DNA from 2 places in the Rhizobium sp. BK289 genome. Region 2 is predicted to be linked to the other one. Evidence: predicted binding sites of a transcription regulator. Region 2 holds the regulator's gene; the other holds the start of a gene.
What was found. Region 2 encodes LexA, which represses DNA repair genes until DNA is damaged. Its sites were predicted from a motif close to TGTTCNNNNTGTGTTCNG; they were not measured.

Region 1 (15,676 bases), on a different contig from region 2:
GAAACGAGGACCACCGACGACGCGGTAGTTCAGGCCGAGGGTGACGAAACGGTCTTCGAACTCGCGCATCTGGAACGAGGCACGCACGAGGATCGCCATGTCGTTCAGATTGTGCTTGTTGCGCTGCAGCTGCTCGATCTCTTCGCCGATCGCGCGTGCTTCCTCCTCGGAATCCCAGGAGGCATGCACCTGCACCTTGATGTCGTCGGGGTCGGAGCGGTCGGTGAACAGCGTCTTGCCGAGCCGGCCTTCGTTATGGGCGATCAGATGCGCGGCGGCACCGAGAATATGCTCGGTGGAGCGGTAGTTGCGCTCGAGCTTGATGACCTTGGCGCCTGGAAAATCCTTCTCGAAGCGCAGGATATTGTCCACTTCGGCGCCGCGCCAGCCATAGATCGACTGATCGTCGTCGCCGACGCAGCAGACATTCTGCGGCTCGCCCTTCTGCCTCTGCGCCAGCAGGCGAAGCCACATATACTGCGCCGTGTTGGTATCCTGATACTCGTCGACCAGGATGTAGCGGAAGCGCTGGTGATAGTCCTTGAGGATATCAGGATTCTGCCGGAACATATTGATCGGATGGAGCAAAAGATCGCCGAAGTCACAGGCGTTCAGTGTCTTCAGGCGGTTCTGGTAGGCGGCATAGAGTTCGCGGCCCTTGCCGTTGGCGAAGGCCCGGGCATCGCCTTCCGGAATATCGGCGGGGCTGAGGCCCTTGTTCTTCCAAGTGTCGATCATGCCGGCGAACTGCTTGGCCGGCCAGCGCTTGTCGTCGAGCCCTTCCGCCTGGATCAGCTGCTTGATCAGGCGGACGACATCGTCGGTATCGAGAATGGTGAAGCTGGAGGTGAGGCCGACCAGCTCGGCATGACGGCGCAACAGCTTGACGCCGATCGAGTGGAAGGTGCCGAGCCAGGGCATGCCTTCGACGGCGCCGCCGACGAGCAGTGCGATACGCTCCTTCATCTCGCGGGCCGCCTTGTTGGTGAAGGTGACGGCGAGAATCTGGCTGGGGAAGGCGCGGTTGGTAGAGAGGATATGAGCGATGCGGGTTGTGAGCACGCGCGTCTTGCCAGTGCCGGCGCCCGCAAGCACCAGAACGGGGCCGTCAAGCGTTTCGACTGCTTCCGTCTGTTCCGGATTGAGGCCGGCGAGATAATCCGGCCGGCGGCCGCTGTCGCGTGCCGCCATGGCGCGGGCAGCGATGCCGCCGCTGGTGCTGCCGGCAGCCGGCGCCGAACGGCGCGGCGCGATGTGCTCCGGCTCCTCGTCAAAGAAGGGGATATCGTCATGTCCAATGGTCATGCGGCCCAATGTAATGATTCTACCCCGAAAGGCAAAAGAAACGGGCCGAAACTAGAACAAAAAGTGCACATTCGCGGCATAAAGACGTTGATAACGCGGCACGTTCCGCGCCCAAACAGAGATGTGCGAATGCCAGTGAAACGTCTCGTTGTCACGGTCAAGATTACAACTTTGTCATAATATGCGTCGAAGCTTGCTGCTTATGCCCAAAAACACGATATTGCAGCAAATCGGGCACAATCTTGCATTATAGAGCCGCCCGGACCGAATGAGGCCTCAATAAGTGCGCTGGGTGTGTGGGGGGCCTGTGCAAACCAACGACGCGATTTCATCGCCTCTGACATAACGAGCCGGAGACGTGCATGACCGCCTGGAAGCAGCTTTCCTTGTCTTTTCTCTTGCTGGTGGCAGGCATTGCCGCTGTCGTGGCCCTTGCGCCCGGCGCAGCCGGCATCTTGCGGAAGGCCGGTGTTCCCCAGACGATCGTCGCAGCAATCACACATGATGACGATGCCAAGGCGGAGAAGAGCGGCAATGCGGTCGAAGCCGGCGCTCGGCGCGCCCGGAATGTGCCGCTTGTCGTGACGAAAGCCGTCGTCAACGGCGTCGTCAACGATCGCCTGAGCGCGATCGGCACCGGTGACGCCATTCGCTCGGTCGTCGTCATGCCGCAGGCGACGGGCACGATCCGGGAAATCCTCATCAAGTCCGGCGACAGGGTCAGCCAAGGCCAGGTACTGGCTCGTCTCGACGACGACGAGCAGATCATTGCCCGCGGCCAGGCGGAGGTAGCGCTGAAGAGCGCAGCGGAGAAATCCCAGCTCTATCGCAACATCAAATCCAGCGTGTCGCGCATCGATGTTTTCGATGCCGAGATCGCAGAGCAGGGGGCGAAGCTGGCGCTGCAATCGGCGGAGCTGGCGCTGAAGCGCCGCGATATCGTCGCGCCGATCGACGGGATCGTCGGCATCGTGCCCGTTGTGGTCGGCGACAACGTAACCACGACCACCAATATCGTGATGCTGGACGATCGCTCGGAAATCCTGGTGGATTACTGGGTGCCAGAGCGCTTCGCCAACACTGTCAAGGTCGATCAGCCGGTGGAAGCGACCTCGGTCGCGCTGCCGGGGCGTATATTCTCTGGCGCCGTCGAGGCGGTCGACAATCGCGTCGATGGCGCCAGCCGGACGCTGCGCGTGCGCGCCCGCATCGACAATGCCTCCGACGAATTGCGGGCCGGCATGTCCTTCAATGTCGGCATGCGCTTTGCCGGCGAGACCTATCCTTCCGTCGATCCGCTCGCCGTGCAATGGGATGGCGCCGGTGCTCATGTCTGGCGCGTTGTCGACGGCAAGTCCTCGAAGGTGCGCGTCAGCATCGTGCAGCGCAATCCGGATGCGGTACTGGTCCGCGGCGATCTCCGCAATGGCGATCTCATCGTCATCGAAGGATTGCAGCGTATGACCGAAGGTGGCGAAGTCCGCTTTGCCCGTGATGTCGCCGAGGCCAGGGAGGTCATCACCCAATGACATCTCATGGTGATGACGCGACGGATGCCAGCTCGGCAGCGACCAGGCAATCCTTCACGGCACTTTTCGTGCGCCGGCCGATCCTGGCCCTGGTCTTCAATACGCTGCTGGTCGTTGCCGGTCTTGCAGCCTATTTCGGCGTCGAAGTGCGCGAACTGCCTGATGTCGATCGTCCCGTCGTGACGGTCAGAACCGTGTTTGACGGCGCTTCTCCCCAGACGGTGGATCAGGAGCTGACGAAGATCATCGAAGGGGCGGTCGCCCGCGTCAGCGGCCTGAAATCGGTCTCCTCCAGCTCGTCCTTCGGGCAGAGCCGCGTAACGCTCGAATTTTCCGACGCGACCGATCTTTCGGTTGCCGCCAACGATGTTCGCGATGCCATCGGTCGCATCGCCGAACAATTGCCCGATCAGGCGGATGCGCCACAGATCGTCAAGGCGGATTCGGATTCGCAGCCGATCATGCGCCTTGCCGTCACCTCGAGCACCATGACGATGGACGACCTGACGCAGCTGGTCGATAAGGAGATCACTGACCGGCTGGCTTCGGTCGAAGGCGTTGCCGATGTCGAGCTTTACGGCGATCAGGAGAAAATCTTCCGCATCGACGTCGATCAGGCCGCCCTTGCGAGCCGAGGCCTCACTATCGGCGACCTGACGACGGCGCTTGCGACCGCAGCGCTCGATGTACCGGCCGGATCGCTGAAGAGTGCGCGCCAGGATATCGTCGTGCGTGCCACGGCGGCGCTGCAGACGCCGGAGGATTTCTCCCGGCTGATCATCAAGAACCGCGTGCGGCTCTCCGATGTCGCGACCGTGACGCTCGGACCGAGGGACGGCACGACCGCGCTGCGCTCGAACGGCGTACAGGGCGTCGGCCTCGGCATCATCCGCCAGGCGCAGTCGAATACCTTGAATATTTCCGAAGGCGTGAAGGCCGTCGTCGCGCAGCTGTCGAAATCGCTGCCCGAGGGTACGCGTATCGTCATCACCAGCGACGATGCCTTATTCATTCAGGGCGCGATCCACGAAGTCGTGCTGGCGCTCGTCCTGTCGGCGCTGATCGTCACGGTGGTCATCTATCTCTTCCTGCGCGACTGGCGGGCGACGCTGATACCGGTCGTCACTATGCCGGTGGCGCTCATCGGCACGCTCGCCGCGCTTTATATGGTAGGCTTCTCGGTCAATATCCTGACGCTGCTGGCGATCGTACTTGCGACCGGCCTCGTGGTCGACGACGCCATCGTCGTGCTCGAAAATATCGTGCGTCGTAGAGCCGAGAAGATCGGGCCGCGCGCGGCTGCCGTACTCGGTACGCGCGAAGTCTTCTTCGCCGTCATTGCGACGACGGCAACGCTTGCCGCCGTGTTCATTCCGCTGTCCTTCCTGCCGGGGCAGGTGGGCGGCCTGTTCCGCGAATTCGGCTTCGTGCTTGCCTTCTCCGTCGGGCTGTCGTCGATCGTGGCGCTGACGCTCTGCCCGATGCTTGCGTCTCGCATGCTGACCAAGGAAATGCGCGAAGAGCATGGCGCACTCGGCCGTTTCGGTGAGCTTTTTGCCGGCGTCTATCGCCGCACGCTCCGGACATGTCTCAACGCACCGCTTGTCGTCATCGTCTTCTGCGCGCTGTTTTCGGCTGCTGCTGTTCTCGCCTTCGTGAATGTCAAAAGCGAGCTGACGCCGAGCGAGGACCGGGCGATGGTCATGCTGCGTCTCACCACGCCGCAGGGCGCTGGCCTGGATTACACGAAGGACCAGCTGCAGCGGGTCGAGGAGCGGCTGCAGCCGCTGATGGACAGCGGCGACATCAGAAATACCTACGCTATCTCAGGCATGAACAGCCAGAAAAACAGCGGCTTCATGGTCTTGACCCTGGCACCCTGGAGCGAGCGCCATCGCACGCAACAGGACATCGTCACCGATATCAACCGCGCCATGGCCGGCGTTCCTGCGCTCCGAGGCAACGTCATCCAGGCCAACAGCCTGCGTATCCGGGGCGCCGGCAGCGGCGTGCAGATGGCGCTTGTCGGCAACAATCATGAGGTGCTGACCGAGGCGGCACTGAAGCTGGTGCAGGAGCTCGACAGGACAGGGCAGTTCGACACGCCACGGCTCAACAACGAGCCGACGCAGGCCCAGGTCTCGGTCACCATCGACCGGGAGCGCGCTTCCGATCTCGGGATCGACATATCGGGGCTTTCGATGGCGCTGCAGTCGCTGCTCGAAGGCCGCTCCGTCGTCGACGTCTTTGTCGCGGGCGAATCCTATCCCGTGCTGCTGACCTCAACGATCCGGCCGATCGACGATCCGACGGATCTTGAAAACGTCTATCTGAAAACCGGCGACGGCAAGATCGTGCCGATGTCGGTCATCGCATCGCTGAAGGAGAACGCCGTCGCACCGCAATTGACCCGCGAGCAGCAATTGGCATCGGTCGCTATCACCGCCGGTCTCAAGAGCGGCATGTCGCTTGGGCAAGCCGTCGAGGAAGTCACGCGGATCGCCACGCCGCTGTTGCCGCCAGGTGCGCGGTTGATGCCGCTCGCCGAAGCCGCGACGCTGGAGGAGAATTCCAGCGGCATGGTGCTGACCTTCGGCTTTGCCATCGTCATCATCTTTCTGGTGCTCGCGGCGCAGTTCGAAAGCGTGCTGTCGTCGCTGATCATCATGTCCACGGTGCCGCTTGGTCTTGCCTGCGCCATCTTCGCGCTCGTCATCACCGGTTCGAGCCTCAACATCTACAGCCAGATCGGCCTGGTGCTGCTGGTCGGCGTCATGGCCAAGAACGGCATCCTGATCGTCGAATTCGCCAATCAGCTGCGCGACAAGGGCGAAAACGTGCGCGAGGCGATCGAAAAGGCCTGCGCGCTGCGCCTGCGTCCGGTCATGATGACGATGATCGCAACCATCCTCGGCGGCGTCCCGCTCGTCTTTGCGGAGGGTGCGGGCGCGGAAGCACGCATCGCGCTCGGCTGGGTGATCGTCGGCGGCCTTGGTTTCGCGACTCTCGTCACGCTTTACATCACGCCGGTCGCCTATCTGCTGATCGCCCGTTTTGCAAAACCGCAGACGCATGAGGAGCAGCGTCTGCACGACGAAATGTCCGACGCGGCGTTGCGCTCGAAGCTGACCAACCTTCGCGCGGCGGAATAGGCCGGGACAGGTAGGTTGTGCCCATTATGGTAAATCAGGCGTTTCGCTTAGCGTTTTTTTAAGCATGTTTGCTAATCATGGCGATTGTAACCGCTGGAGCGAAGGTGTTGTTTTTGCCTTGCTCCCCGTTCGCCGACACGCTCGGCCCGCGCGCATGAGCGCTCGCGGCAAGGTTCCGATGTCTCCTTGTATCTGTTGCGTATTGTTGCGTCCGGAGTTCATGTGCCGTGAGTATTTTTTCGACCTTCATCAGGGTCAGTCCCTCTGTGAACACAGCGCTGGAAGTGCTGAGGGACACCCAGACCAAGCTGGGCAATGCCCAACGCCAGATGTCGTCAGGCCTGCGGGTGCAGTCGGCGGAAGATAACGCCACATACTGGAAGATCTCGACTTTGACGCATACCGACATCGGCGCGATTTCGTCGGTTCAAGATGCGCTCGGTCTCGCCGTCTCGACCGTCAGCACCGCCTCCACGGGCGTCAGCAGTGCAATCGACGTCGTAACGGAAATCAGGACCAAGCTTGTCAGCGCCTATGAAACCAGTGTCGACAAGACGAAGCTCAACGACGAACTTACCCAGCTGAAAGAGCAACTGCGCAGCATCGGGGAATCGGCGACCTTCAACGGCGTGAACTGGACCGTGCTGCAGGACGGCGCGGATCCCACTGCGCCACATGAGATCCCTGGATCCCTTATTCGTGGTGCGAACGGAACCGTCACGATCGGCATGCTGAGTTATGAAGGCGTAAGCTCGACGACCGGCCCCATCACCTCGAGCGATGCGCGTTATCTGATAGACGATCAGTCAAGCGGCGCCGGCGGTTATGGTGTTCTGACTTCGACTGCTTTCGCAACCGCGGCCGGTGCCGCGCAAAATTATGTGCTGCTCAACAGCAAGAACGGCAATACCACCGGCCAGGCGGAGATCTCGCTCGATGCGAATACGACGCAAGGCGCCGTCGTCGACATGGTCAATACCGTGACGGGAATGCTGAACCAGCTCAAGACGATCGGATCCGCCTTCGGCTCTTTGGAATCGCGCGTCAATCTCCAGACCGAGTTCGCCAAGAATCTGAGTGATTCCCTGACCAGCGGTGTCGGCAAGCTCGTGGATGCCGATATGGAGCAGCAGTCGAGCAAGGTTCTGGCGCTGCAGGCGCAGCAGCAGCTTGGATTGCAATCGCTCTCGATTGCCAATGCGAGCTACAATACGGTTCTGCAGCTCCTCAAGAGCTTTTGATCTCCTATGGGGTCTGAGGAGCCGTGTTGATGGACGGCTCCTCACATCCGGATTTCAATCAGCTTCATCGAAAGCGTCATTGCCGCTCTATGCACAGGGGACAAAGTCCCGATTAAGATTCCTCTTCATGATATTGCCGTAATGCTTCATATCTGCTGCGGCCATCGAACCGGAGAGCGACGATTCCATGATCAAGAAAATTGCCATTCTTGCCCTAGCGGCAGCCTTTTTGAACGCATGCACGACCACCGACCCTTATACGGGTGAGCAGAAGGTATCGAATACCGCAGGCGGTGCAGCGATCGGTGCCGGTGTCGGCGCCGTTGCCGGTCTTCTGATCGGTCATTCGCCGGCCTCGCGCCGCAATGCTGCGCTGATCGGCGCCGGCGTCGGTGCGCTCGCAGGCGCCGGTATCGGCAATTACATGGACCAGCAGGAATCCGAGCTGCGTGCGCAGCTGCAGGGCACCGGCGTTTCGGTGACCCGCGTCGGCGACCGCATCATCCTCAACATGCCGTCGGCAATCACCTTCGATATCGACCAGGATGCGATCAAGCCGGAATTCTTCCCGACGCTCAATTCCGTCGCGATCGTTCTGCGCAAGTTCAACCGCACGCTGATCGACGTCAACGGTCATACGGATTCGACCGGCAGCCTGCAGCATAACCAGGATCTGTCCGAGCGCCGCGCCGGATCGGTTGCCTCCTACCTCGGCAGCCAGGGTATCGATCAGCGCCGCATGTCGGCCATCGGCTTCGGTCCGTCGCAGCCGGTCGCATCCAATGCCACCGAGGCCGGTCGCGCGCAGAACCGCCGCGTGGAGATCCAGATCGCACCGATCACTCAGAACGGCTAAACCTTTCTGGACAGAAACGGCCGGATCTCACGATCCGGCCGTTTTCTTTGCGTCCGATCACGCGTGCATGCTCGCGCCCTTCGTGATCTTGTCGACGATTTTCTTGTCGGCGCGCAAGGCGATGCCGACGACCTTGGCATCTTCCGGCGCGAATTCGGAAAAGACGGCGCGGTTGGCCGCGTCATGCCCGGTTGAAAACATTTCTTCTATAAAGATGGAAGACGTGACGCCACGCTCCAGCGAGCGGCGGTGGATCGCGGCGATACTCTCCCTGTCGGCCGAGAGCACGATGATGGGCTGGATCGACAAAGCGTTGTAGACGTTGCCGGTACGATCGCGATAGGCTTCTCCGATGATATCTGGATTTTGTCCGGCTATGCCTGTCGACAGGAAGGCCGTTACATTCAGCTTTTGCCAGGATTGAAGGTCGCTTCGCAAAACGATCGCGATTTTGGTATCGAACATCGATGGTCACTTTCATGCAGTCTGGAAATGGGACATTGCACGAAGATGTAGCCGGACAGATCTTCGAGGGTCTTGAACGTTTGTGCGTGACGCCGGAGAGCAACCGCATCCTGTCTGCGCCTGCCTATCCGGGCATCGAACGCATCCAGGCGCAGTTTCGCGGCGATGCCTTCGAACTGCACCGGCACGATACCTATGCGCTTGGCGTTACCATGCGCGGCGTGCAGACGTTCCGCTATCGCGGCGAACAGCGCTACAGCCTGCCCGGGCGGGTGATCATTCTTCATCCGGACGAACTGCATGATGGCGGGGCAGCGACCGAAGACGGGCTCGTGTACCGGATGCTGTATCTGGAACCATCGGTGCTGTTTCAATGCCTTGAGGCGGCGCGTGTCGGCCTGCCTTTCGTCGATGACCCCGTGGTGGAAGACAATCGTCTCGCCGGCTTGTTGCTGGCGGCGCTCGGCGAGCTCGATCGCGAGCTGGATGAGCTCTTCGTCGACGATTTCGTCTCGCGGCTCACCGACGGACTTGTCCAGCATGCCCGTTTGCCGCAACGGCCCTTGGGCAGCATTGCGTGGGGGCAGGTGAAGACTGCGCGGGACTATCTCGAGGCGCATGTCACGCGGGGTGTGCGCTCGCAGGAACTGGAGCGCATCACCGGTCTCGATCGCTTTGCACTGGCGCGGCATTTCCGCGCCGCCTTCGCAACAAGCCCGCATCGGTTCCTGCTGATGCGGCGGCTGCAGCAGGCAAAGGCGATGATCGGCGCGGGAGAGTCGATCGCGGAGGTGGCCGCGGCAACCGGATTTGCCGATCAGAGCCATCTGACCCGGCATTTCAAGAAGGCATTCGGCATTGCTCCGGGTGCCTGGAACACCATGGTTCATAGAGCCGGTTAGCGGGGCCTGCCGCCTCTCAATGGATGCCGAGGAACTGCTTGAGCTCCGGCGTTTGCGGATTGGCAAAGACCTCGCCGGGCGGTCCGATCTCGTGCACGCGGCCCTGGTGCATGAAGACGACGCGCGAGCAGACGTCGCGGGCGAATTTCATCTCATGCGTCACCATCAGCAGCGTCATGCCTTCGCTTGCCAGTTCGCGCACCACAGCAAGAACTTCCGCGACCAGCTCCGGGTCCAGCGCGGAGGTGATTTCATCGCAGAGAAGTGCGATCGGCTGCATGGCGAGTGCCCTGGCGATGGCGACGCGCTGCTGCTGGCCGCCGGAGAGTTCATCCGGATAGGCGTCGAACTTTTGCCCGAGGCCGACGCGATCGAGCATGCGCCGCGCCATGGCCTCGGCTTCGGCCTTGGCGGTCTTCTTGACGACCATCTGTGAGAGCATGACGTTGCGCCCCGCGCTCAGATGCGGGAAGAGATTGAATTGCTGGAAGATCATGCCGACCTTCAGCCGGAGCGCCTTCAGATGCAAGTCGTCAGGCAGAAGCTGCGCGCCGGCGACGGAGATCGAGCCGTCATTGATCGTTTCCAGGCCGTTGATGCAGCGCAGCAGCGTCGATTTTCCCGAACCGCTCTTGCCGATGATGGCGATGACTTCGCCGGGTTCGACATCGAGGTTGATGCCTTTGAGGACCTCGTTGGCGCCGAAGCTCTTGCGGACTTCAGTGATTTCGATGAGCGACATTGAGCTTTCTCTCCAGGATCTGGCTGCTTTTCGACAGCGGCCAGCACAGGGCAAAATAGATGAGCGCGACGAAGCCGTAGACGGTGAACGGCTGGAAGGTCGCATTGGTGATGACGGTGCCGGCTTTGGACAGCTCGACGAAGCCGATGATGGAGGTCAGGGCCGTGCCCTTGACGACCTGCACCGAGAAGCCGACGGTCGGTGGCACGGCGATGCGCAGCGCCTGGGGCAGGATGACGTAGCGCATCTGCTGCAGGTAACCCATGCCAAGACTTGCCGAAGCCTCCCATTGCCCTTTGGCGACCGCCTCGACGCAGCCGCGCCAGATTTCCGTCAGGAAGGCTGATGACCAGAGGGTGAGCGCGACGCCAGCAGCCAACCAGGCCGGCACGTCGATGCCGAAGAGCCCGAGACCGAAGAAAGCCAGGAAGAGCTGCATCAGCAGCGGCGTGCCCTGGAACAGTTCGATGAAATATTTGACCGCGATGCGGCCGGCCCTGGCCTTGCCGATGCGCAGGAACAGCAGGATCGCGCCAACGATGGCGCCACCGGCAAAGGAGACAAGCGACAGCAATATCGTCCAGCGTGCCGCCAGCAGCAGGCCGCGCAGGATATCCCATGTGGTGAACTGGATCATTGGCGGACCCTGCGTGGAAAGATCATCTTGCCCACGGCCGCGAGTACCTGTCGAAGCAGGATCGCCAGCGTGAGGTAGATCGCCGTGGACACGAAATAGGCTTCGAAGGCGCGGAACGAGCGCGACTGGATGAAGTTTGCCGCGAAGGTCAGATCTTCGGCGGCGATCTGCGAGACGACGGCGGAGCCGAGCATGACGATGACGACTTGCGATGACAGCGCCGGCCAGATGCGCTGCAGGGACGGTACAAGAACGATATGCCGGAAGGTTTCGAACGGGGTCATGGCAAGGCTGGCGCCGGCTTCGAACTGGCCGCGGGGCGTGGCCTGTATGCCGGCGCGGATGATCTCGCAGCTATAGGCGCCGAGATTGATGATCATCGCGAGATTGGCGGCGGTCATCTCGTTCATCTGCACGCCGATACCGGGCAGGCCGAAGAAAATAAAGAAAAGCTGGATCAGAAACGGCGTGTTGCGGATCAGCTCGACATAAGCCGCGACGAAGGGTTTCAGCCAGCGTGGGCCGAGCGCGCGCGCCCAGGCGCAGGCAATTCCGAGGAGAATGCCGAGCACAGCGCCGATAAGGGTCAGCTCCACCGTGACGAGAACGCCCTTGATCAGCGTAGGATAGTATTCGGCAAGCCAGCCGAAATCGAAGTGATATCGCATGGGAGAAAGCCCTCCTTGGACCGATCCCGCTGCCGAATGACGGCAGGATCGGCCCTGCGTTGATCAGAAGCCGGCCGGCAGGTCGGCGCCCAGCCACTTCTGCGACATCTTGTTCAGTGTCCCGTCCGCCTTGGCGGCAGCAACGATGTCGTTGACCTTCTTCTGCAATGCCTGCTCGTTCTTGTTCAGGCCGATGAAGCAGGGGGAGTTGGTGATGAGGAATTTCATCTCGGGCTTCTTCGGCGGGTTCTTGGCGAGAATGGCCGCCGCAACGACATTGCCGGTCGCGACCAGCTGGACCTGGCCGGACAGGAAGGCGGAGATGGTGCCGTTATTGTCTTCGTAGCGCTTGATCGTCGCATCTTGCGGCGCGACCTTGGTCAACGCCAGATCCTCGATCGCGCCGCGGGTGACGCCGATCGTCTTGCCGGAAAGGTCTTCCGGTTTTGCCGCCGCGACATCTCCGGGACCGAAGACGCCGTTGAAGAAGGGCGCATAGGCTTCGGAGAAATCGATGACCTTTTCGCGGTCCGGATTCTTGCCGAGACTTGAGATCACGAGATCGACCTTGTTCGTCTGCAGATAGGGAATGCGGTTGGCGCTGGTGACAGGAACGAGTTCCGTTTTCACGCCGAGTTTTTCGCCGATCAGATTGGCCATATCGATGTCATAGCCCATGGGCGCCATGTCCGTGCCGACGCTGCCGAAGGGCGGGAAGTCCTGCGGGACGGCGACGCGGAGCGTGCCGCGCGAGGTTATGTCGCTCAAGGCATCCGCCCGAGCCATGTGCGGGGTCGAAAGCGAACCCACCGCCAGCATCGCGATACCCAGTGCCATGAGCAATTGTCTGCGCTTCATCGAATGTCCTTCCAATCGTGGCATGTTCAAGCTGGAAGGCAGAAGGCAAGACCTATGCCAGTCGGCGGTATGTTGCTCCCTGGCAGCTGATACCGTGACGGAGCGCTTCATCTCTGGCTGCGGACGGATCAGGCGTGATTAAAAAATAAGCAATTGCTATTGCGATGCTTGTTTGCCGCCGAACCCGTGCGTCACGAATCGTTTACTTTCATGACTGGACAGCCTCGCCCCAAATGCCCCATAGAACCAATAAGAGGTTAACGCCTTTTATGACTGCGACGGGAGATTCGGACTATGGTTTTGGCTGATGCAAAGGCGGGAACACGCAACGAGGCTGGCATATCCGCCGTTCTCGGTATTCTGAAGCAGGCCTTCGGCGAGCGTTTCCAGACCGGCGAAAGTTTTCGCGCCCAGCACGCTCACACCACAACCTATATCCCATCGCAGCTCCCGGATGGTGTGGTTTTTCCCGAGACGAGCGAAGACGTGCAGACCGTCGTCAAGGCATGTGCCGAACACAAGGTTCCGGTCGTCCCGTTCGGTACCGGCTCTTCGCTGGAAGGGCAGGTCAATGCGCCGCAGGGCGGGATTTCCATCGATTTCAGCCGCATGAACCGCATCCTTGAAGTCAATGCCGAAGATTTGGATTGCACGGTCGAGCCCGGCGTGACGCGCGAACAGCTCAATACCTATCTGCGCGACACCGGCCTGTTCTTCCCGATCGACCCCGGCGCCAATGCCTCGATCGGCGGCATGGCATCGACGCGCGCATCGGGTACCAATGCCGTGCGCTACGGCACGATGAAGGACAATGTGCTGTCCTTGACCGTGGTGACCGCCAGCGGTGAGGAAATCCGCACCGCCCGCCGCGCCAGGAAATCATCCGCCGGCTACGATCTGACGCGGCTCTTCGTCGGAGCGGAAGGCACGCTCGGCGTGCTGACGTCGATCACCCTGCGCCTGCAGGGCATTCCCCAGAAGATCGCCGGCGGCGCCTGCGCCTTTCCGGATGTCAAGGCGGCATGCGATGCCGTCATCATGACGATCCAGATGGGCGTACCCGTCGCGCGCATAGAGCTGCTCGATGCCATGCAGATGCGGGCCTGCAACCGTTATTCCGGCCTGACCTATGACGAGAAGCCGACACTCTTCCTTGAATTTCACGGCACGGATGAGACCGTCGCGCTGCAATCGGAGCAGTTTGCCGAGATCGCAGCCGAATGCGGTGGCGGCGAATTCCTTTGGACCAGCAATGCGGAGGAGCGCAACAAGCTCTGGAAGGCCCGCCACGATGCCTATTGGGCCTGCCGGGCGTTGGCACCGGAGCTGGCTGCCTTGTCGACGGATGTCTGCGTGCCGATCTCGCGTTTGGCCGAATGTGTCGCGGAAACCCAGGCCGATATCGATGCGCATGGCCTGCTGGCGCCGATCGTGGGCCATGCCGGCGACGGCAATTTCCACGTGCTCGTGCTGTTCGACGACAAGACCCCGGAAGGGATCGCGGTTGTCGAGGAGTTCGTCGCGCGCCTGAACGCGCGGGCGCTGGCCATGGACGGCACCTGCACGGGCGAGCATGGGATAGGGCAGGGCAAGATGGCATTCCTCGAACAGGAACTCGGCAATGCCGTCGATCTGATGCGCCAGGTCAAGGAGTCGCTTGATCCGCATGCCATCTTCAATCCCGGAAAGATATTCCGCGGGCACTGAAAGACGGAATATTTTCATGATCTTGGCTTGCCACGCATGCGAATGACGCTAGGCTGCAGCCGCTCTTTTCCGGTTTTTGTCATGAAAAGCTGCATGCATGCGCTAGATGGGGTGGCATCCCTCTTAAAAAGGGCTGCTTTCACAGGCAGGGATCGGGTAGAACTGTGCTTGTTCCAGCCTATGTCGCGAATGCGCTCTGACGTCGGGTTTGGCATGGGTTGGGAATGAAGATTGGAGACAGTGCGCATTGTTAGGTAAGGTCCTGGTTTTTCTGGGTGGATTGCTCGTGGTGGTGCTATTCGTGGCGCTGCTCGCTCCGCTCTTCATAGACTGGACCGATTTTCGCAAGAATTTCGAGGATCAGGCGAGCCGCATCATCGGCAAGAAGGTGACCGTTCACGGCACCGTCGATGCCCGCCTTCTGCCGTTTCCGTCGGTAACGCTGCACGATGTCCGCGTCGGCCAGGAGGCCGATGGCACGCCGCTGGTGCAGATCGCCGAATTCTCGATGGACGCCGAGCTTGCCCCTTTCCTTTCCGGTGAAGCGTTGATCTTCGATATGCGCGTATCGAAGCCGAATGTACGGCTGCGCCTGTTGAAGGATGGGACGCTCGACTGGATGCGCGGCAGCCGGCCTGAGATTCCGGCTAAATCGGTGGTGCTCGAAAGCGTCCATGTGGAAGAGGGCGATATCCTCTTCATTGACGAGCAGACGGGCCGTACCCGGCATGTCACCGGCCTGAATGCTCAAATGTCGGCGAAGTCGCTGGCGGGGCCTTGGCGTATGGAAGGCGATGCGGCGCTGGATGGCGAGCATGGCAACTTCACCGTTTCCAGCAGCCAGCCCGATGACAATGGCGTCCTGCGTGTGCGCACGCGACTGATGCCCGACCGCCATCCCCTGAATGTCGATCTCGACGGCGAGCTGAAGCTCGTCAACAGCAAGCCGGACTATATGGGTTCCTTCACGGCTGACGTCAGCGACAAGCAGGCCCAGAATTCCGCCGATCAGAAGGCGCAGCCCCGCTTCAAGGGGCGGTTCGAACTGACGAATGATCGCATTCGCGTTTCGGAATATCGCCTCGAAGTCGGCGCCGACAACGATCCCTATGTGGTCACTGGCGAGGCGACCCTGGATACCGGCTCCAAGCCGGAGTTTCTGTTGACCGCCGATGGTCAGCAGATCGACGTCAATCGGCTCGGCAACAACAAAGGCGTCAACGGCAAGACGAACCGGAATCCGACCGTCTCCGCGCGTCAGCGGCTGAACAGCCTGATCGCGATCGCTGCCGAAGTCCCGGTACCGCAGGTGCCGGGCAAAGCGACCTTCCGGCTGCCGGCGATCGTAGCCGGCGATACGACGATCCGCGACGTGCAGCTCGATCTCGAGCCAGCGGGAACGGGATGGAAGATCGACCATGCGATCGGCACGCTGCCGGGGCGCACGCAGGTCGAGGCGCAGGGCAACCTGATGCTGCAGGGCGAGCCGAATTTCATCGGAAACCTGGTGGTCGCCTCCAACCAGCCTTCCGGGCTGGCCTCCTGGCTGGTGGGCTCGGTGGACCCGTCGATCCGTCAGCTGCGTCAGGCCGGTTTTTCTGCCGATGTCAGCCT
Region 2 (15,676 bases):
GTCGGCGAGAGGGCAGGCATGGTGATGTTGATAGGCATCGATGAGCCCTCCCCTTACTTGTAGCAAACGGCCTTCACCGCATCGACCACTTCGGCGACGCTCGGGAGCGCCAGCTTTTCGAGGTTGGCGGCGTATGGCATGGGTACGTCCTTGCCGGCGATCGTCAGGATCGGCGCATCGAGATAGTCGAAGGCCTGCTGCATGACGCGGGTGGCGATTTCCGTGCCGACGGAGGACTGCGGATAGCCTTCCTCGACGGTGACCAGGCGGCCGGTCTTCTTGACCGATTCGATGATCGTCGGCAGATCCATCGGACGGATCGTGCGCAGGTCGATGAGTTCGACATCGATGCCCTGGGCTTCCAGCTCTGCAACGGCCTTGGTGGCATAGGTCATGCCGATGCCGAAGGAGACGACCGTGACGTCCTTGCCCGGACGGTGGATGCGGGCCTTGCCGATCGGCAGAACGAAATTATCCAGCTTCGGCACATCGAAATGCTGACCATAGAGGATTTCGTTCTCAAGGAAGATGACCGGGTTCGGATCGCGGATGGCAGCCTTGAGCAGACCCTTGGCGTCGGCTGCCGTGTAGGGCATGACGACCTTGAGGCCCGGAATGTGGCTATACCAGGCCGCATAGTCCTGGCTATGCTGAGCGCCGACGCGCGCTGCCGCGCCGTTCGGGCCGCGGAAGACGATCGGAGCGCCCATCTGGCCACCGGACATATAGAGCGTCTTGGCAGCGGAGTTGATGATCTGATCGATCGCCTGCATGGCGAAGTTGAAGGTCATGAACTCGACGATCGGGCGAAGACCGGCCATCGCGGCACCGACGCCGATACCGGCAAAACCATGCTCGGTGATCGGGGTATCGATCACGCGGCGTGCGCCGAATTCCTGCAGCAGGCCCTGGGTTACCTTGTAGGCTCCCTGATATTCGGCCACTTCCTCACCCATGACGAAGACGTCCGGGTTGGCGCGCATTTCTTCGGCCATGGCGTCACGCAGTGCTTCACGCACCGTCATCGATACCATCTCCGTACCGGCCGGAATTTCCGGATCGGCAGGAGCAGCGGCCTTCGGCTGGGCCGGAACCGGTGCAGCGGCCGGCGCCGGAGCGGCGGCAGGAGCTTCGGTCTTTGCTGGCTCGGCAGCGGGAGCAGCCTTGGCGGACGAAATGGCGTCTGCGGATTCGCCGTCCTGCAGGAGGATGGCAATCTTGGTGTTGACCTTGACGCCTTCGGTGCCGGCGTCGATCAGCAGCTTGCCGATCGTGCCTTCGTCGACGGCTTCCACTTCCATGGTGGCCTTGTCGGTTTCGATTTCGGCAATAACGTCACCGGAAACGACCTTGTCGCCTTCCTTCTTGAGCCATTTCGAAAGGGTACCCTCTTCCATCGTCGGAGAAAGGGCGGGCATGAGAATGTCGATGGGCATAGTGTCCCTCCCCGATTTAGAGCAGAATGTCGGTGTAGAGCTCGGAGGCATCCGGCTCAGGATCGTTCTGGGCGAAATCGGCGCTGTCTGCGACGATGTCGCGGACATCCTTGTCGATATCCTTCAGATCGTCTTCGGTCGCCCAGCCCTTTTCGAGCAGGCGAACACGGACCTGCTCGATCGGGTCGTGCTCGGAGCGCATCTTCTGCACTTCGTCCTTGGAGCGGTACTTTGCCGGGTCGGACATGGAGTGACCACGGTAACGGTAGGTCAGCATTTCCAGGATGATCGGACCCTTGCCGGAGCGGCAATGCGCGACGGCTTCGTCAGCCGCAGCCTTGACCGCGCGGACGTCCATGCCGTCGACCTGGATGCCGGGAATGCCGAAGGACGCACCGCGCTTGGAGAAATCGGCCTGCGCGGTAGCGCGAGCCGTCGACGTGCCCATGGCGTATCGGTTGTTTTCGATCACGAAAATGACAGGCAGCTTCCAGAGCTGCGCCATGTTGAAGCTTTCGTAGACCTGGCCCTGGTTGGCGGCTCCGTCACCGAAATAGGCGACGCTGACATTGTCATTGCCGCGGTACCAATTGGCAAAGCCGAGACCGGTGCCGAGCGAGACCTGGGCGCCGACGATGCCGTGGCCGCCGTAGAAATTCTTTTCCTTGGAGAACATGTGCATGGAGCCGCCCTTCCCTCGGGAATAGCCGCCCTGGCGTCCGGTGAGCTCGGCCATGACGCCACGTGCGCTCATGCCGGTTGCCAGCATATGGCCGTGGTCGCGATAGCCGGTGATGACCTGGTCGCCATCCTTCAGCGCCATCTGCATGCCGACGACGACAGCTTCCTGGCCGATGTAAAGGTGACAGAAGCCGCCGATGAAGCCCATGCCGTAAAGCTGGCCGGCCTTCTCTTCGAAGCGGCGGATCAAGAGCATCTCACGGTAAGCCTTGAGCTCCGCATCGCGATCGAAATCTGCGATCGGGCCGCCATTGGTTTCCTTGGCAGGCCTTGATGCTGTTTTGCGGCTGGAAACGGTCGCGTTTTTTCGCGGCGCCATTCAACCCTCCCTGTGTGAGTAGCCTCGTTTTGTGGTGAGGCGTAACATAGGCAAGATTGTTCGCCACAGCAATGCTATAATTGCATGGCTCATATTCTTCGCAAGCTATTGATATTAATTGAAAAAATTCGATTAACCGAAATTCGGTTAATTATAACTATTTGTTGAAGATAACGATCTCGTTCGCCTTGGAATAGGTCAGCTGATAGCGCGCATATTGGTCGAGCATGTCCTTATCCAGGGAGCCGTCGCTCAAGAGCGTGACCTCCTTCTCAAGGTGTTCGCGCTTGGCGACCAGTTCCGCCAATTCCTTGGCGCGGTCGACGCGACGTTGCTCGAATACTTCAGTCGCCTTCAAGCCGTAGTCACCATGGATACAATGATAACCGAAATAGCTCACAAAGGCGATGGTGATGGCGGGAAGGATGAAACGCCCGAACTTTCTCTTCTTATGATACTTTGTCCACATACTCGCTCGAAACGCTCTGGCTTTAGGCGACCCCACTCCAAAGCCAATGTGGCTCGGACAAGATCACATTAAATCAAACACCTAGCGCTAATGTAACCGGCAGAGATTAACCGTCCGTTGACTCTAACTACGCGGTCCAATAAAAAACCGCGCCCAGGGGCGCGGTTCGATTTCAGCGAATAATCTCGTCGCAGACCCAAGCGGATCGCGCGGATCAGGCATCAGCCGCGCAGGATGGAGCGGCCGGCATACTTTGCCTGAGGGCCGAGCGCTTCCTCGATGCGTATGAGCTGGTTGTACTTGGCAAGACGGTCGGAGCGCGACAGCGAGCCGGTCTTGATCTGACCGCAGTTGGTGGCAACGGCGAGATCGGCGATGGTGGAATCTTCCGTTTCGCCCGAGCGGTGCGACATCACGGCCGTGTAGTTGGCCTTATGCGCGGTTTCGACGGCATCGAGAGTTTCGGTCAGCGAGCCGATCTGGTTGACCTTGACGAGGATCGAGTTGGCAACGCCCATGCGGATACCGTCGCGCAGGCGGGCGGAATTGGTGACGAACAGGTCGTCGCCGACGAGCTGGGTCTTCTTGCCGATCAGGTCGGTCAGCGTCTTCCAGCCTTCCCAGTCGTCTTCAGCCATGCCGTCTTCGATCGAAACGATCGGGTACTTCGCTGCGAGTTCTGCGAGGTATTCGGCCATGGCGCCGGATTCCAGCGTGCGGCCTTCGCCTTCGAGCACGTACTTGCCGTCCTTGAAGAATTCGGTCGAGGCGCAATCGAGGCCGAGAGCGATTTCGTCGCCCGGCTTGTAGCCGGCCTTTTCGATGGACTTCATGATGAAATCGAGGGCTGCCGGGGCGCTGGAGAGGCCTGGCGCGAAACCACCTTCGTCGCCGACATTGGTGTTGTGGCCCTGCGATGCCAGTTCCTTCTTCAGAACATGGAAGACTTCCGAACCCATGCGGACGGCTTCGCGGATCGAGTCTGCGCCGATCGGCAGGATCATGAATTCCTGAAAGTCGATCGGGTTATCGGCATGAGCGCCGCCGTTGATGATGTTCATCATCGGAACCGGCAGCAGGCGGGCATGAGCGCCGCCGACATAGCGGTAGAGCGGCAGGTTGGCGCTCTGGGCAGCAGCCTTGGCGACGGCGAGCGAGACTCCGAGGATGGCGTTGGCACCGAGGCGCGACTTGTTCGGCGTGCCGTCGAGTTCGATCATGATGTTGTCGAGCTGGATCTGGTTTTCGGCATCCATGCCGCCGATCGCGTCGAAGATTTCCGAATTGACGGCTTCGACTGCCTTCTCGACACCCTTGCCGTGGTAGCGCTTGCCGCCATCGCGAAGCTCGACGGCTTCATGAGCGCCGGTCGACGCGCCCGACGGAACCGCCGCGCGGCCCATGCTGCCGTCTTCGAGGTAGACATCGACTTCGACGGTCGGATTGCCACGGCTGTCGAGAATCTCGCGGGCGATAATGTCGGTGATTGCGGTCATGATAGCTTCCTGCTCGCTGGTTTATAAATCGATTTAAATCGTCTTAATCGAAGGCGCGGAAATTACAATGGCGATCCGCGCCGCGATTTGGCACTCCTGCAGGCCGCGTAAAGCAAATTCATGTCAGCCTGTTGAATGCCCGATATTTCTTAAGCCTTGGCCACGGCGTCAAAGGCCAGCAGCTTCTCCAGAAGCCGCGGCATATCCTTCAGATAGACCATGTTCGGGCCGTCCGAGGGCGCATTGTCCGGGTCCTCATGCGTCTCGATAAAAACACCTGCGACGCCGACGGCGACCGCAGCGCGCGCCAGTGTCTCGACAAAGCGGCGGTCGCCCCCAGTCGAACCGCCCTGCCCGCCAGGCTGCTGTACGGAATGGGTCGCATCGAAGATGACGGGTGCGCCCATCGCTGCCATGATCGGCAGCGAGCGCATATCCGAGACCAGCGTGTTATAGCCAAAGGAAGCCCCGCGCTCGCAGAGAAGAATGTTCGGATTGCCGCTCTCATTGAGCTTGGCAAGCACATTCTTCATATCCCAAGGCGCAAGGAACTGCCCCTTCTTGACGTTGACGACACGGCCGGTCTTGGCCGCGGCAACAAGAAGATCGGTCTGGCGCGACAGGAAGGCCGGGATCTGCAGGATATCGACCGTCTTGGAAACGATGGCGCACTGCTCTTCCGTGTGGATGTCGGTCAAAACCGGAAAGCCATATTCCTTCTTGAGGTCGGCAAAGACCTCCAGCGCCTTTTCCAGGCCGATGCCGCGCTTGCCCGACAGTGACGTACGGTTGGCCTTGTCGAAGGACGACTTGTAGACAAGGCCGATGCCGAGCTTGCCGCAGAGTTCCTTCAGGACGCCGGCAACCATGAAAGCATGGTCGCGGCTTTCCATCTGGCAGGGGCCGGCAATCAGCGACAGCTTGGCGCTGTTGGAAAAGAGGACCTTGGAGGCACCCTCACCGACGGTGACTTCGGAATTCGTGGTCATGCTATCTCCTCGAAGGCGAACAATGCGCCCTGTCCGGGCGCCAGCCTTGCCAGTATACGATTGTTCTTACGCGTGTAGGTGACGCCGTTAGCAGCGAAATGCGACGATGTCACGGAAAGATCGCGCGTTTTGAAAAGGATTGCGCGTGCGCGCAGCCCGGGATCGCTGGTATGGACCGGCAAATCGTAGAATGCTTCCATTCCTTCCGGCGTCAAAACTTCGACATCGACATTGGCCGCCTTGATCGTCAGGCCGAAGGAATGCTCCAAGATCCGCGGACCGCCAACGACCTCTTCGAAAAAGCTGCGATACACCGCCGGTTTCAGCGCGGAAAGCGCCACCCGCGCAATGCCGGTCACCCCGTTTTTGTGACGCTCGAGTACGCTGCGATCGGCCGGCAGCGGATTGATGCGCTGGCAGCAGAAGGCCAGGAAATCCGGCGCACGCAGATCCGCCGCAAATGCGAGGCGAAAACCGGCCGTGGGTTCCGTTCCATCCGGCATCTTCATCGGCCGGGAGAAATCCAGCATGGGTCCAGCCGAAATCCCAGCCGCCTTGAAACGCCCATCATCGCCGACAGCATCGTCCGTGCCGAAAACCAGGGCCGAAAAACCATCCTCGGCAACGCGGAAGCGATAGGCTTGGTCGCGCGCAACAAAGACATTGCCGTCGGCAATGCTCGTCTCGCATTGCTCCTGCGAGGCCACGCCCAACGGTTCGAGATAGGTCTTGTCGGCAAGGAACACACAGGCATTTTCAGTGCCGAAGGGGTGGCGCGCATCCGGTGCGACCGTGAAGCCAAGCTTGCCCAGGCGCTCCCGCGCCAGAGCGATGTTGACGGTCGGCAGCACGAGATGATCCAGCGGATGCGGCGACAAAGTCATGGTCCTCCCTTGTTTGCCTGCAAAAGCAGATTTGCGCTCATACAATGCTCAATTCAAGCCGAAAGCCAAGCCCGTGAAAGCGCAGGAGAACGTGGGCCGGACGCAACTGCGGCAACCCGAGCGCACTGATTCTCAACTGCGGTCGAGTTATGTGCCAGTCGCCGTCTTCATTCGCACACGAGCAGAGCAGGATTGAGGTGAATCGTCCATAAGGCGAACAAAGCGGCATTTCTCATATTTATCGATGAATTAGCGCGGATATAATTCGCAAGGAATTTCAAGCGATCCAGTCGATGGCGGCAAATATTTGATAGGCTCCGCGAAGCTTTACCGAAATTTAAGCACTTGCAGAACACATATGGAACATATAGTGTCCGTTCTGGATTTGTTTCACGACGATTTTCTTGATTTGGGGTTCCAAGACGATGTTGACGCGCAAGCAGCAGGAACTGCTTCTCTTCATTCACGAGCGAATGAAGGAATCCGGTGTCCCGCCATCTTTCGACGAAATGAAGGACGCACTGGATCTGGCATCCAAATCCGGCATTCACCGTCTGATCACCGCGCTCGAGGAGCGCGGCTTCATTCGCCGCCTGCCCAATCGGGCGCGGGCACTCGAAGTCATCAAGCTGCCGGAGGCCTATAATTCAAGCCTGCAGCCACGACGCGGCTTTTCACCGAGCATTATCGAGGGCAGCCTCGGCAAACCCCAGCCAGTCGCGCCTCCAGCCCCGGCAAAGGTTGCCAACGACGAGCACAATAGTTCCGCATCGGTACCGGTCATGGGGCGCATCGCCGCCGGCGTTCCGATTTCCGCCATTCAGAACAACACGCACGACATTACCGTTCCCGCCGATATGCTCGGCTCCGGCGAGCATTATGCGCTGGAGGTCAGGGGCGATTCGATGATCGACGCCGGAATTTTCGATGGCGATACGGTCATCATCCGCAATTCGACGACAGCCAATCCCGGTGATATCGTCGTTGCGCTCGTCGACGACGAAGAGGCAACGCTGAAGCGATTCCGCCGCAAGGGCGCTTCCATCGCATTGGAAGCCGCCAATCCGGCCTATGAAACCCGTATCTTCGGGCCGGATCGCGTCAAGGTCCAGGGCAAGCTTGTAGGGCTTATTCGGCGCTATCATTGACAGACGAGTTATCACCAACAGTTGGACTATCATTGACGGGTGATATCTGCGCAGGTGGCGTACCGAATTTGCCGGTGCGCCAATCATAGGTTCGGTGCCTGGTCCATGGTCGCTGAGGGTTTTCGAAAGCGACAGAGACAATAGGCTTATCGGCCGTGAGCGTCATTTCGATGGACCCGGTTTTGCGCAATGTCGCACCGGTTATGAGCATTGCGGCCGGAACGGCAATAATCAAGTCGTAGCCGGATCGGCGTGACGACGATGTTTGCGGTATCGCAAGCCGGCGGCAGATAGGCGGCATTTTCGATGGTGACCAACATGGCGCCGTTGTCGAGCATCGCCACGCACCATGCGCCCTTCTGACAGGCGAAACTTCCCTGCATTGTCCGATCCAGAGCCTCCTCCATCGCCTTGCGGACTGCATTTTGCTCTTCCCTGCTTAACCGGCGGCGGCGATCGGTCGTCTTATTGATCTGCGGAAGCCGGTCATCAGCGGGGAGCATGGTGGGTGGCTGATGTTCGGTTGCGACCAGCGCCTTCTGCCATTGTTCGAAAATGAAGACCTGCGGCCTTTCGCGATTTGTGGCGAGTATATCGTCCTGTCGCAACGCAACCAGGACACCATCTTCGGAAATCATCAGATCCGGCTTCGGCACACCTGAGCCGAATGCCGCCACGCCGATGGATGAAAGCAGCAACAGCAAGCCTAAATGGCGAAGCCGGGTCCGCAGCACGGTCATGATCAGAAAGCCGGCAATGAAGGTCGGCATCAGCCAGCCGGGTTGGCGGCCGAAGGTGATGTCGCCTCCCCAACCGGCCACAGTTTTGGCGATCAGGATGACTAGTTCCAGTCCCTCGCCGGTGACGTTCCAAAACGGCCCGTCCAGGCCGATAGGCATCAGCAGCATTGCGGCCATGCCGAACGGCATGACAATGAAGGAGACGACCGGCATGGCCGCAAGGTTGGCGGCGAGACCGTATGTCGCCAGCCGGTGAAAATGCTCGATCGAAAAGATGGCCGTCGATGCACCGCCGATGAACGAGGTCGACAACACGCCACCGAAGAAGCGCGACACGAAGAGCAGCGGGCTTATCAGACGGATCCGCGAGAGGATGTTTTCGCGGTGCCGCCGCCGTTTCCACAGCGAATAGCCCGACACCAACGCCAGCGTCGCTGCATACGACATCTGGAAGCTTGGGCCGAGCACCTGCGACGGCGACAGAATGAGGATGACGATGGCGGATAGCGCGACATTGCGAAGGCTGAGCGACGGCCGATCGAAAAGTACGGCCACCAGCATGATCGCCATCATGATGAAAGCGCGTTCGGCGGATACGCCGAAGCCTGAAATCAGGTAATAGGCCGTTACCGTCAAAAGCGCGCCGAAGGCCGCGAACTTCTTGGTCGGCCAGGCCTGAGCAACTCCCGGAAACAAGCTGAACAGATAGCGCAGGCCGACGTAGAAGATGCCGGCCGACAGCGCCATGTTCAGCCCTGAAATTGCGATGATGTGAGTGAGACCGGCAATTCGCAGCGACTCGGTCGTATCCTTTGAGATCGCACGTCTCTCATCGGTGACAAGCGCTGCCGCAAAGGCGCCCGTATCTCCCGGCAAGGTTTCCCGGATCCTGTCTCCGATGCCGTTGCGCAGGCCGGCGAGCCAGATATCGGCCTTATCCAGCGGCGAATCTGCAACGCCATCACCGGATGGAGACAATAAGGTCGGGTTGCCATAGGCGAAACCGTTCGCACCGATTCCATTGAAATAGGAACTGAAGGCGAAATCATTGAGGTCAGGCAGAGCAGGCCCGGACGGCGGTGTCAGACGCGCCTTGCCCTGGATGCGATCGCCGAGATCGAACGGCTTCGCCTGCTTGCGTATGAAGATCGTGACCCGTTCCGGCGAACGGCGAATCGTAGGCTTTTCCGTCGTCTCGACCCGGACGACATAGCGCCAGCCTCCATTGTCATAGGATTCGCGCCGCTCGACGCGGCCGGTGACGGTCGTCGTCACCGCCGAGTCGAGCATCACAGTGGAAACCCGCCAACTTTCCCATTGCGCCAGCGCCATGCCGAGGCAAATAAGCATGCCGGCGAAAAGCAGGTGGCGAGACAGCCTACCCGCTTCCCGCCGGAGCGCGAAGCTGGCGGCAAAGACACAGAGGCCCGCCAGCACGGCTTGCGGAGGCGGATCGCTACTAGCCTTGAACCAGAAGATGGCACCAAGGCCCATATAGATCGACGCGAAAAGGATGGCGCGGCCGTGTGTCGCCTCCTCTTCGACCAGTCGAGCAACGCTTCCTCCAATGCGGCCCGCGACCAGAAGGAGACGCGAAGCCAACGGCGCCTGATCCTGCGTCCGCGCTCCTTGCCGCACTTTGGCGCGAAGCATGATCGTCGCAACAGCAGGCGAAGCTGCGAGGGCGCAGCGACATTCCGGCCTTCTTCCCGCTGCTCCGTTGCCTCCAAATTAGGCACTCGCCACCGCCCCCATACAAAACCACAGCTTCGGCGCGATTTTTGCCGTCACCATGCAGTGATTTCAACCGAAATCGGCATGAGAGAAACGAAATAGAGGCGGTTTCCCTGCGCAGCCTTGTCAATGACGCTACCGCAGTGCCCAAAAGTTGATACCGCATTGCACAATTCGGCAATGGGATAACTTGGCATTAGGCTCTGGATCATATAGCTAGTCGGTAGTCGCTTAACCTTTTGGCGCTTTTTATGGCGTCAATCCCGCCAAATCTTGGAGGATCAGCATGACGGAACAAAGCGCGAAACTAACTTGGGGTGAAAAGACGGTGGATTTGCCGGTGAAAACCGGAACCATCGGCCCAAGTGTCATTGATATTGGTGCCCTTTATAAGAACACCTCCACTTTCACTTACGATCCTGGCTTCACCTCGACCGCATCGTGCGAGTCCAGCATCACCTATATCGATGGCGACGAAGGCGTTCTGCTGCATCGCGGCTATCCAATCGATCAGCTGGCCGAACATGGCGATTTCCTCGAAGTCTGCTACCTGCTGCTTTACGGCGAGCTGCCGACGACGGCGCAGAAGAAGGACTTCGACTATCGCGTGACCCACCACACGATGGTGCATGAGCAGATGTCGCGCTTCTTCACCGGCTTCCGCCGCGACGCCCATCCGATGGCCGTCATGTGCGGCTGCGTCGGCGCGCTCTCGGCTTTCTATCACGACTCGACCGACATCACCGATCCGCACCAGCGCATGGTCGCAAGCCTGCGCATGATCGCCAAGATGCCGACGCTCGCCGCCATGGCCTACAAGTACCATATCGGCCAGCCCTTCGTTTATCCGAAGAACGATCTCGACTATGCGTCCAACTTCCTGCGCATGTGCTTTGCTGTTCCGTGCGAAGACTATGTCGTCAATCCGGTGCTCGCCCGCGCCATGGACCGCATCTTCATCCTGCATGCCGACCATGAGCAGAACGCATCGACCTCGACGGTTCGCCTGGCGGGCTCTTCCGGCGCCAACCCGTTCGCCTGCATTGCAGCAGGCATTGCCTGCCTCTGGGGTCCGGCCCACGGCGGCGCCAACGAAGCCGCGCTGAACATGCTGAATGAGATCGGCACCGTCGACCGCATTCCGGAATTCATCGCCCGCGCCAAGGACAAGAACGATCCGTTCCGCCTGATGGGCTTTGGTCATCGCGTCTATAAGAACTACGATCCGCGCGCCAAGATCATGCAGAAGACGGCGCATGAGGTTCTGGGCGAGCTCGGCATCAAGGACGACCCGTTGCTCGACATCGCAATCGAGCTCGAACGCATCGCTCTGACGGATGAATATTTCATCGAGAAGAAGCTCTATCCGAACGTCGACTTCTACTCCGGCATCACGCTGAAGGCTCTCGGCTTCCCCACGACCATGTTCACCGTTCTGTTCGCTCTCGCCCGCACCGTCGGCTGGATCGCTCAGTGGAACGAAATGATCGAGGATCCGCATCAGCGCATCGGCCGTCCGCGGCAGCTCTACACCGGTGCACCGCTGCGCGAATATGTGCCTGTTTCCAAGCGCTAAGCTTCGGTATTGAAACAAAAAACCGGTCAGAGATGACCGGTTTTTTTATGAGCTAGCATATCCAGAACGATCTGCGCCGCCTTATCGCCGGGGGGCTCCTGCGTCTGCATTCGCTCCCAAACGAGATCGTAACCAGCAAGCATCGCGGCGCGCTCCGGCGTGTCGTTCGCCAGGCGCTCCATATAGCGAACGAGCATTCCTGGCCGCAGAACATCGTTGATCAGCTCGGGCAGGACAGCGTAATCGGCGATCAGGTTCGGCAGGGCGGCCGTCCATATCTTGATGCGCGAGAGCACAAACTTCGCCAGCCATTCCGTTTTGTAGGTCGAGACCACGGGAACCCCGGCAAGCCCCAGTTCCAGAATCACGGTGCCGGAGGCTGCCATGGCGGCATCAGCCTTAGCAAAAGCGCTCCATTTGGCATCCTGGCCGACGACGATATCCGGCTTGACCTGCCAATTTCCGACAAGAGAACGCACCAAAGCTTCCTGCCGCGGTACAGTCGGCAATAGAAAACGAATATTATCGTTTCGCCGGCTAAGCTCTTCAGTAGCCCGCTCAAAAACCGGAAGAAGCTGCCGGATCTCCGATGCGCGCGATCCGGGCAGCAACAGGATCGTTTTCTGCGTATCGGCGCCGGCGAGACCGCGCAATGCACGCAGGCGGCGCGTCTCCAATAGATCGGCATCCACAGTCAGACGATGGCCGACATAGGTCGTGGCCGGGCCGCCAAGGCGCTGCATCGCGGCGGGCTCGAACGGCAACACGGCGAGCACATGGTCGACATAGGCGAGCATCTTCTGCGCTCGATATTCCTTCCACGCCCAGACGCTGGGGCAGACATAATCGACGATCGAAAGACCAGGCAGAACTTTGCGCACCTTCTTCGCAACCCGATGGGTGAAATCGGGGCTATCGATGATCACAAGAACATCGGGCTTAGCGGCAATGATGGCTTCGGCCGTCTGCCGGATACGGGCAAGCAGCTTCGGCAGACGCTTGATGACCTGAATGAACCCCATGATCGAGAGTTCGGAATAATCGAAGAGCGAGCGCAGGCCCTGCGCTTCCAACGCGTCGCCGCCCACGCCAATCAACTCGACCGGCCCGTCGTAACGCCGCTTCAAGGCCGCAACGAGATCTCCCCCCAGCAGATCGCCGGAGACCTCGCCGGCAACGACGGCAAGCTTCAAAGGTGCACCGCTCACATGAAGCCCTCCGCGCTCAGGCCCCGGTCGATGCCGCAGACGAAAATGCCGGCTTCGTCGGCGGCGGCAATCACAGCCTGCCGGTCGAGGATCAGCGCTCTGCCGGCTTCGATGGCAACTCCGGCAAGACCAGCCTTCTTGGCATTCGACACAGTGGATACGCCGATGGATGGCAGGTCGGCTCGGACATCCTGCTGCGGCTTGCAGAGCTTGACGAGTACGCCGCGTCGACGCGTCGAAATGCGTCCCGCTGCGCGCAGCTCGGCAACCCGCTCGATCATCTTGTCCGTGCCTTCGGCCCCCTCGAGCGCAACGACGCGACCGCCGACGCTGACCGAGCCCTGCCCGACATCGAGCAACCCCAGCGCATCGGCCGCCTTGGCACCTTGAGCGATGTCGCGCAGATCCTCGTCCGATGGAGAGAATTTTCCAAGAGGTCCAGTCGTCGCCAGTAGATCGGGCGCGATCTCGTGCGCACCGACGACACGAACGCCGCCCGCCTCGATCAGGCGAATGACCATCTGCAACACGGCGTTATCACCACCTGACAGAAGCGTGCGTATGGTCGAGGGCAATTCCTTGATGACGCGCCAAGTCGGATGCACCTGCCGCCAGGATGGCCGGCGCGCGACACCGCCGGACATGACGACGCGATCTACGCCGTGGCGGCGGAACATAGCCTCCAGGCCCGCAAAATTGCCGACACCGAGATTGGCGTGATCAAAGGCCGACCAGTCCCGGTCCGCCTCATCCGTCAATGCGATGATAACGGGATTTTCACCGGCCTGGCGAGCGGCGTCGGCAACATAAACCGGCAGAAGGCCGCTGCCTGCGATAATCGCCAGCCTGCCTTTGCCGTTTGGGCCGGCCGAAACCACGTCAGCTCTTGCCGCGATTGGGCGACGACAGAGCGCGGTCGCTATCGGCAGCAATGAAATCAAGGATTTCAACCACTTCCTTGCAATCGGCATATTCATCGCGGATCGCAGCCGCGTTGTCACGGATCGAGCCTTCGTTCTCGAAGATGCTCTTGTAGGCGCGGCGAACGCGGTGGATGACGGCCCGGTCTATGCCCGCTCGCGTCATGCCGACGACGTTCAGTCCAGACAGCACGCCCGGATTGCCGTTCAGCATGCCATAGGGAATGACATCGTAGCTTGCAGCGGTAAGGCCGCCGATAAAGGCCTGACGGCCGATACGGGTAAACTGATGCACGGCGCAGCCGCCGCCAAGGATGGCGCGGTCTTCGATCGTCACGTGGCCTGCCAGCATGACATTGTTTGACATGATGACGTTGTTGCCGACGCGGCAATCATGGGCGACATGCGAATTGGCAAGGAACAGGTTGTTGTTACCAACGACCGTCCTGCCGCCGTAATCGGCCGTACCGGTATTGATCGTCACACCCTCGCGGATCGTGCAGTTCTCGCCGACATCAAGCGTCGTTTCCTCGCCATGATGATGAACGCTCTGCGGATCACCACCGACAACGGCCATCGGAAAGATCTTCGTTCCCTTACCGATCGTCGTACGACCCGTCACAACGGCATTGTTGAGCAACTGAATATCGTCATGCAGAACAACCTTGGGACCGACATAGCAGAACGGGCCGACAACAACATTCTCGCCGACGACGGCGCCGTCTTCGACAACCGCCAGCTTATGAATGCGGGCGCTCTTTGCTATGCTGCTCATGCCTGTTCCTGATCCTTCCGTACGATCATCGCACCGATATCGGCTTCGGCGACCAAGGAGCCGTCGACCTTGGCGTCGCAATGGAACTTCCAGATGGTGCCACGCTGTTTGAGCTTCACGACATGGAATTCGACCCGGTCGCCCGGAACGACCGGCTTGCGGAAGCGGGCGTTGTCGATTGTCATGAAGTAGACGAGGTTGCCGCCAATGCCATCCTTGCGAGCGCAGATCGCGCCAGCGGTCTGGGCCATCCCTTCGATGAGCAGCACGCCCGGCATGATCGGCGATTCCGGAAAATGGCCGGTGAATTGCGGCTCATTGGCCGTTACGTTCTTGATGCCGATCGCGGAATTGTCGCTATCGATCTCGATGATCTTATCGACCATCAGGAAGGGATAGCGATGCGGCAACAGCTTCATAATTTCCAGAACGTCAGCCGACGACAACGACGCCTTGGCTTCCTCAGTCATGCTCCGCACTCCCGTCTTTCTTTTCCCTGGCTCCTGACCGCTTTGCGATCTCCGCCGATTCCCTTAGAAAATCCCATAGAGGCCGCGCTGGAAGGCCCGCATAGCGCTCTCCCGCCGGAATACTGTTCATCACGCCGCTCTTGGCGCCGATCTGCACGCCGTCGCCGATGTGGATGTGGCCATTGAGGCCCGCCTGGCCGCCGATCTGGACACCATCGCCGATCACCGTGCTGCCGGCGATACCCACCTGGCTGACGATAGCACAATGCCGGCCGATGCGGACGTTATGTCCGATCTGAACCTGATTGTCGATCTTGGTGCCTTCGCCGATCACGGTGTCGTCCATGGTGCCGCGATCGATTGTCGTATTGGCGCCGATCTCGACATTGTCCTGGATGATGACGCGGCCGATCTGAACGATCTTGATCATGCCACGAGGTCCCGGCGCATAACCGAACCCGTCTTGGCCGATGCGCGTACCATTATGAACGATGACGCCATTGCCGAGGTAGGCGCAGAGCACGCTGGCGCCGCCGCCAATGCTACAATTGCGTCCGATTTTCACGCCTGGTCCGATAAGAGCGTTGGCGCCGATATAAGTGCCCTCGCCGATCTCAGCGCCGGCGCCGATGACAGCACCCGGCTCGACGCCGATATTGGCCTCCAGCTTCGCTGTCGGATCAACAATGGCGGCCGGTGAAATCGTTCCCGGGTTTGCCGTGAATGTGACCGGCCGCATTGCTTCCGGATGCAGCAGGCCGCCGACGATCG

Region 1: the regulator LexA is predicted to act here: its motif matches at 1,358-1,375, upstream of FHT84_RS05655 (UvrD-helicase domain-containing protein).

Annotation. Positions count from the first base shown of each region.
Region 1 is NZ_JACHZO010000002.1:383,134-398,809, reverse strand. It holds gene FHT84_RS05655 (UvrD-helicase domain-containing protein) at 1-1,305, opposite strand, end outside; gene FHT84_RS05650 (efflux RND transporter periplasmic adaptor subunit) at 1,668-2,834, shown strand; gene FHT84_RS05645 (efflux RND transporter permease subunit) at 2,831-5,986, shown strand; gene FHT84_RS05640 (flagellin) at 6,214-7,227, shown strand; gene FHT84_RS05635 (OmpA family protein) at 7,415-8,083, shown strand; gene FHT84_RS05630 (DUF2000 family protein) at 8,141-8,548, opposite strand; gene FHT84_RS05625 (AraC family transcriptional regulator) at 8,584-9,450, shown strand; gene FHT84_RS05620 (amino acid ABC transporter ATP-binding protein) at 9,467-10,192, opposite strand; gene FHT84_RS05615 (amino acid ABC transporter permease) at 10,170-10,829, opposite strand; gene FHT84_RS05610 (amino acid ABC transporter permease) at 10,826-11,497, opposite strand; gene FHT84_RS05605 (transporter substrate-binding domain-containing protein) at 11,561-12,334, opposite strand; gene FHT84_RS05600 (FAD-linked oxidase C-terminal domain-containing protein) at 12,650-14,062, shown strand; gene FHT84_RS05595 (AsmA family protein) at 14,310-15,676, shown strand, end outside.
Region 2 is NZ_JACHZO010000009.1:138,315-153,990, forward strand. It holds gene FHT84_RS18960 (pyruvate dehydrogenase complex dihydrolipoamide acetyltransferase) at 1-38, opposite strand, end outside; gene FHT84_RS18965 (pyruvate dehydrogenase complex E1 component subunit beta) at 54-1,436, opposite strand; gene pdhA (pyruvate dehydrogenase (acetyl-transferring) E1 component subunit alpha) at 1,453-2,496, opposite strand; gene FHT84_RS18975 (septum formation initiator family protein) at 2,654-2,965, opposite strand; gene eno (phosphopyruvate hydratase) at 3,187-4,461, opposite strand; gene kdsA (3-deoxy-8-phosphooctulonate synthase) at 4,611-5,450, opposite strand; gene FHT84_RS18990 (VOC family protein) at 5,447-6,334, opposite strand; gene lexA (transcriptional repressor LexA) at 6,760-7,482, shown strand; gene FHT84_RS19000 (ComEC/Rec2 family competence protein) at 7,629-9,824, opposite strand; gene gltA (citrate synthase) at 10,243-11,532, shown strand; gene lpxB (lipid-A-disaccharide synthase) at 11,559-12,740, opposite strand; gene FHT84_RS19015 (LpxI family protein) at 12,737-13,618, opposite strand; gene lpxA (acyl-ACP--UDP-N-acetylglucosamine O-acyltransferase) at 13,620-14,435, opposite strand; gene fabZ (3-hydroxyacyl-ACP dehydratase FabZ) at 14,432-14,905, opposite strand; gene lpxD (UDP-3-O-(3-hydroxymyristoyl)glucosamine N-acyltransferase) at 14,898-15,676, opposite strand, start outside.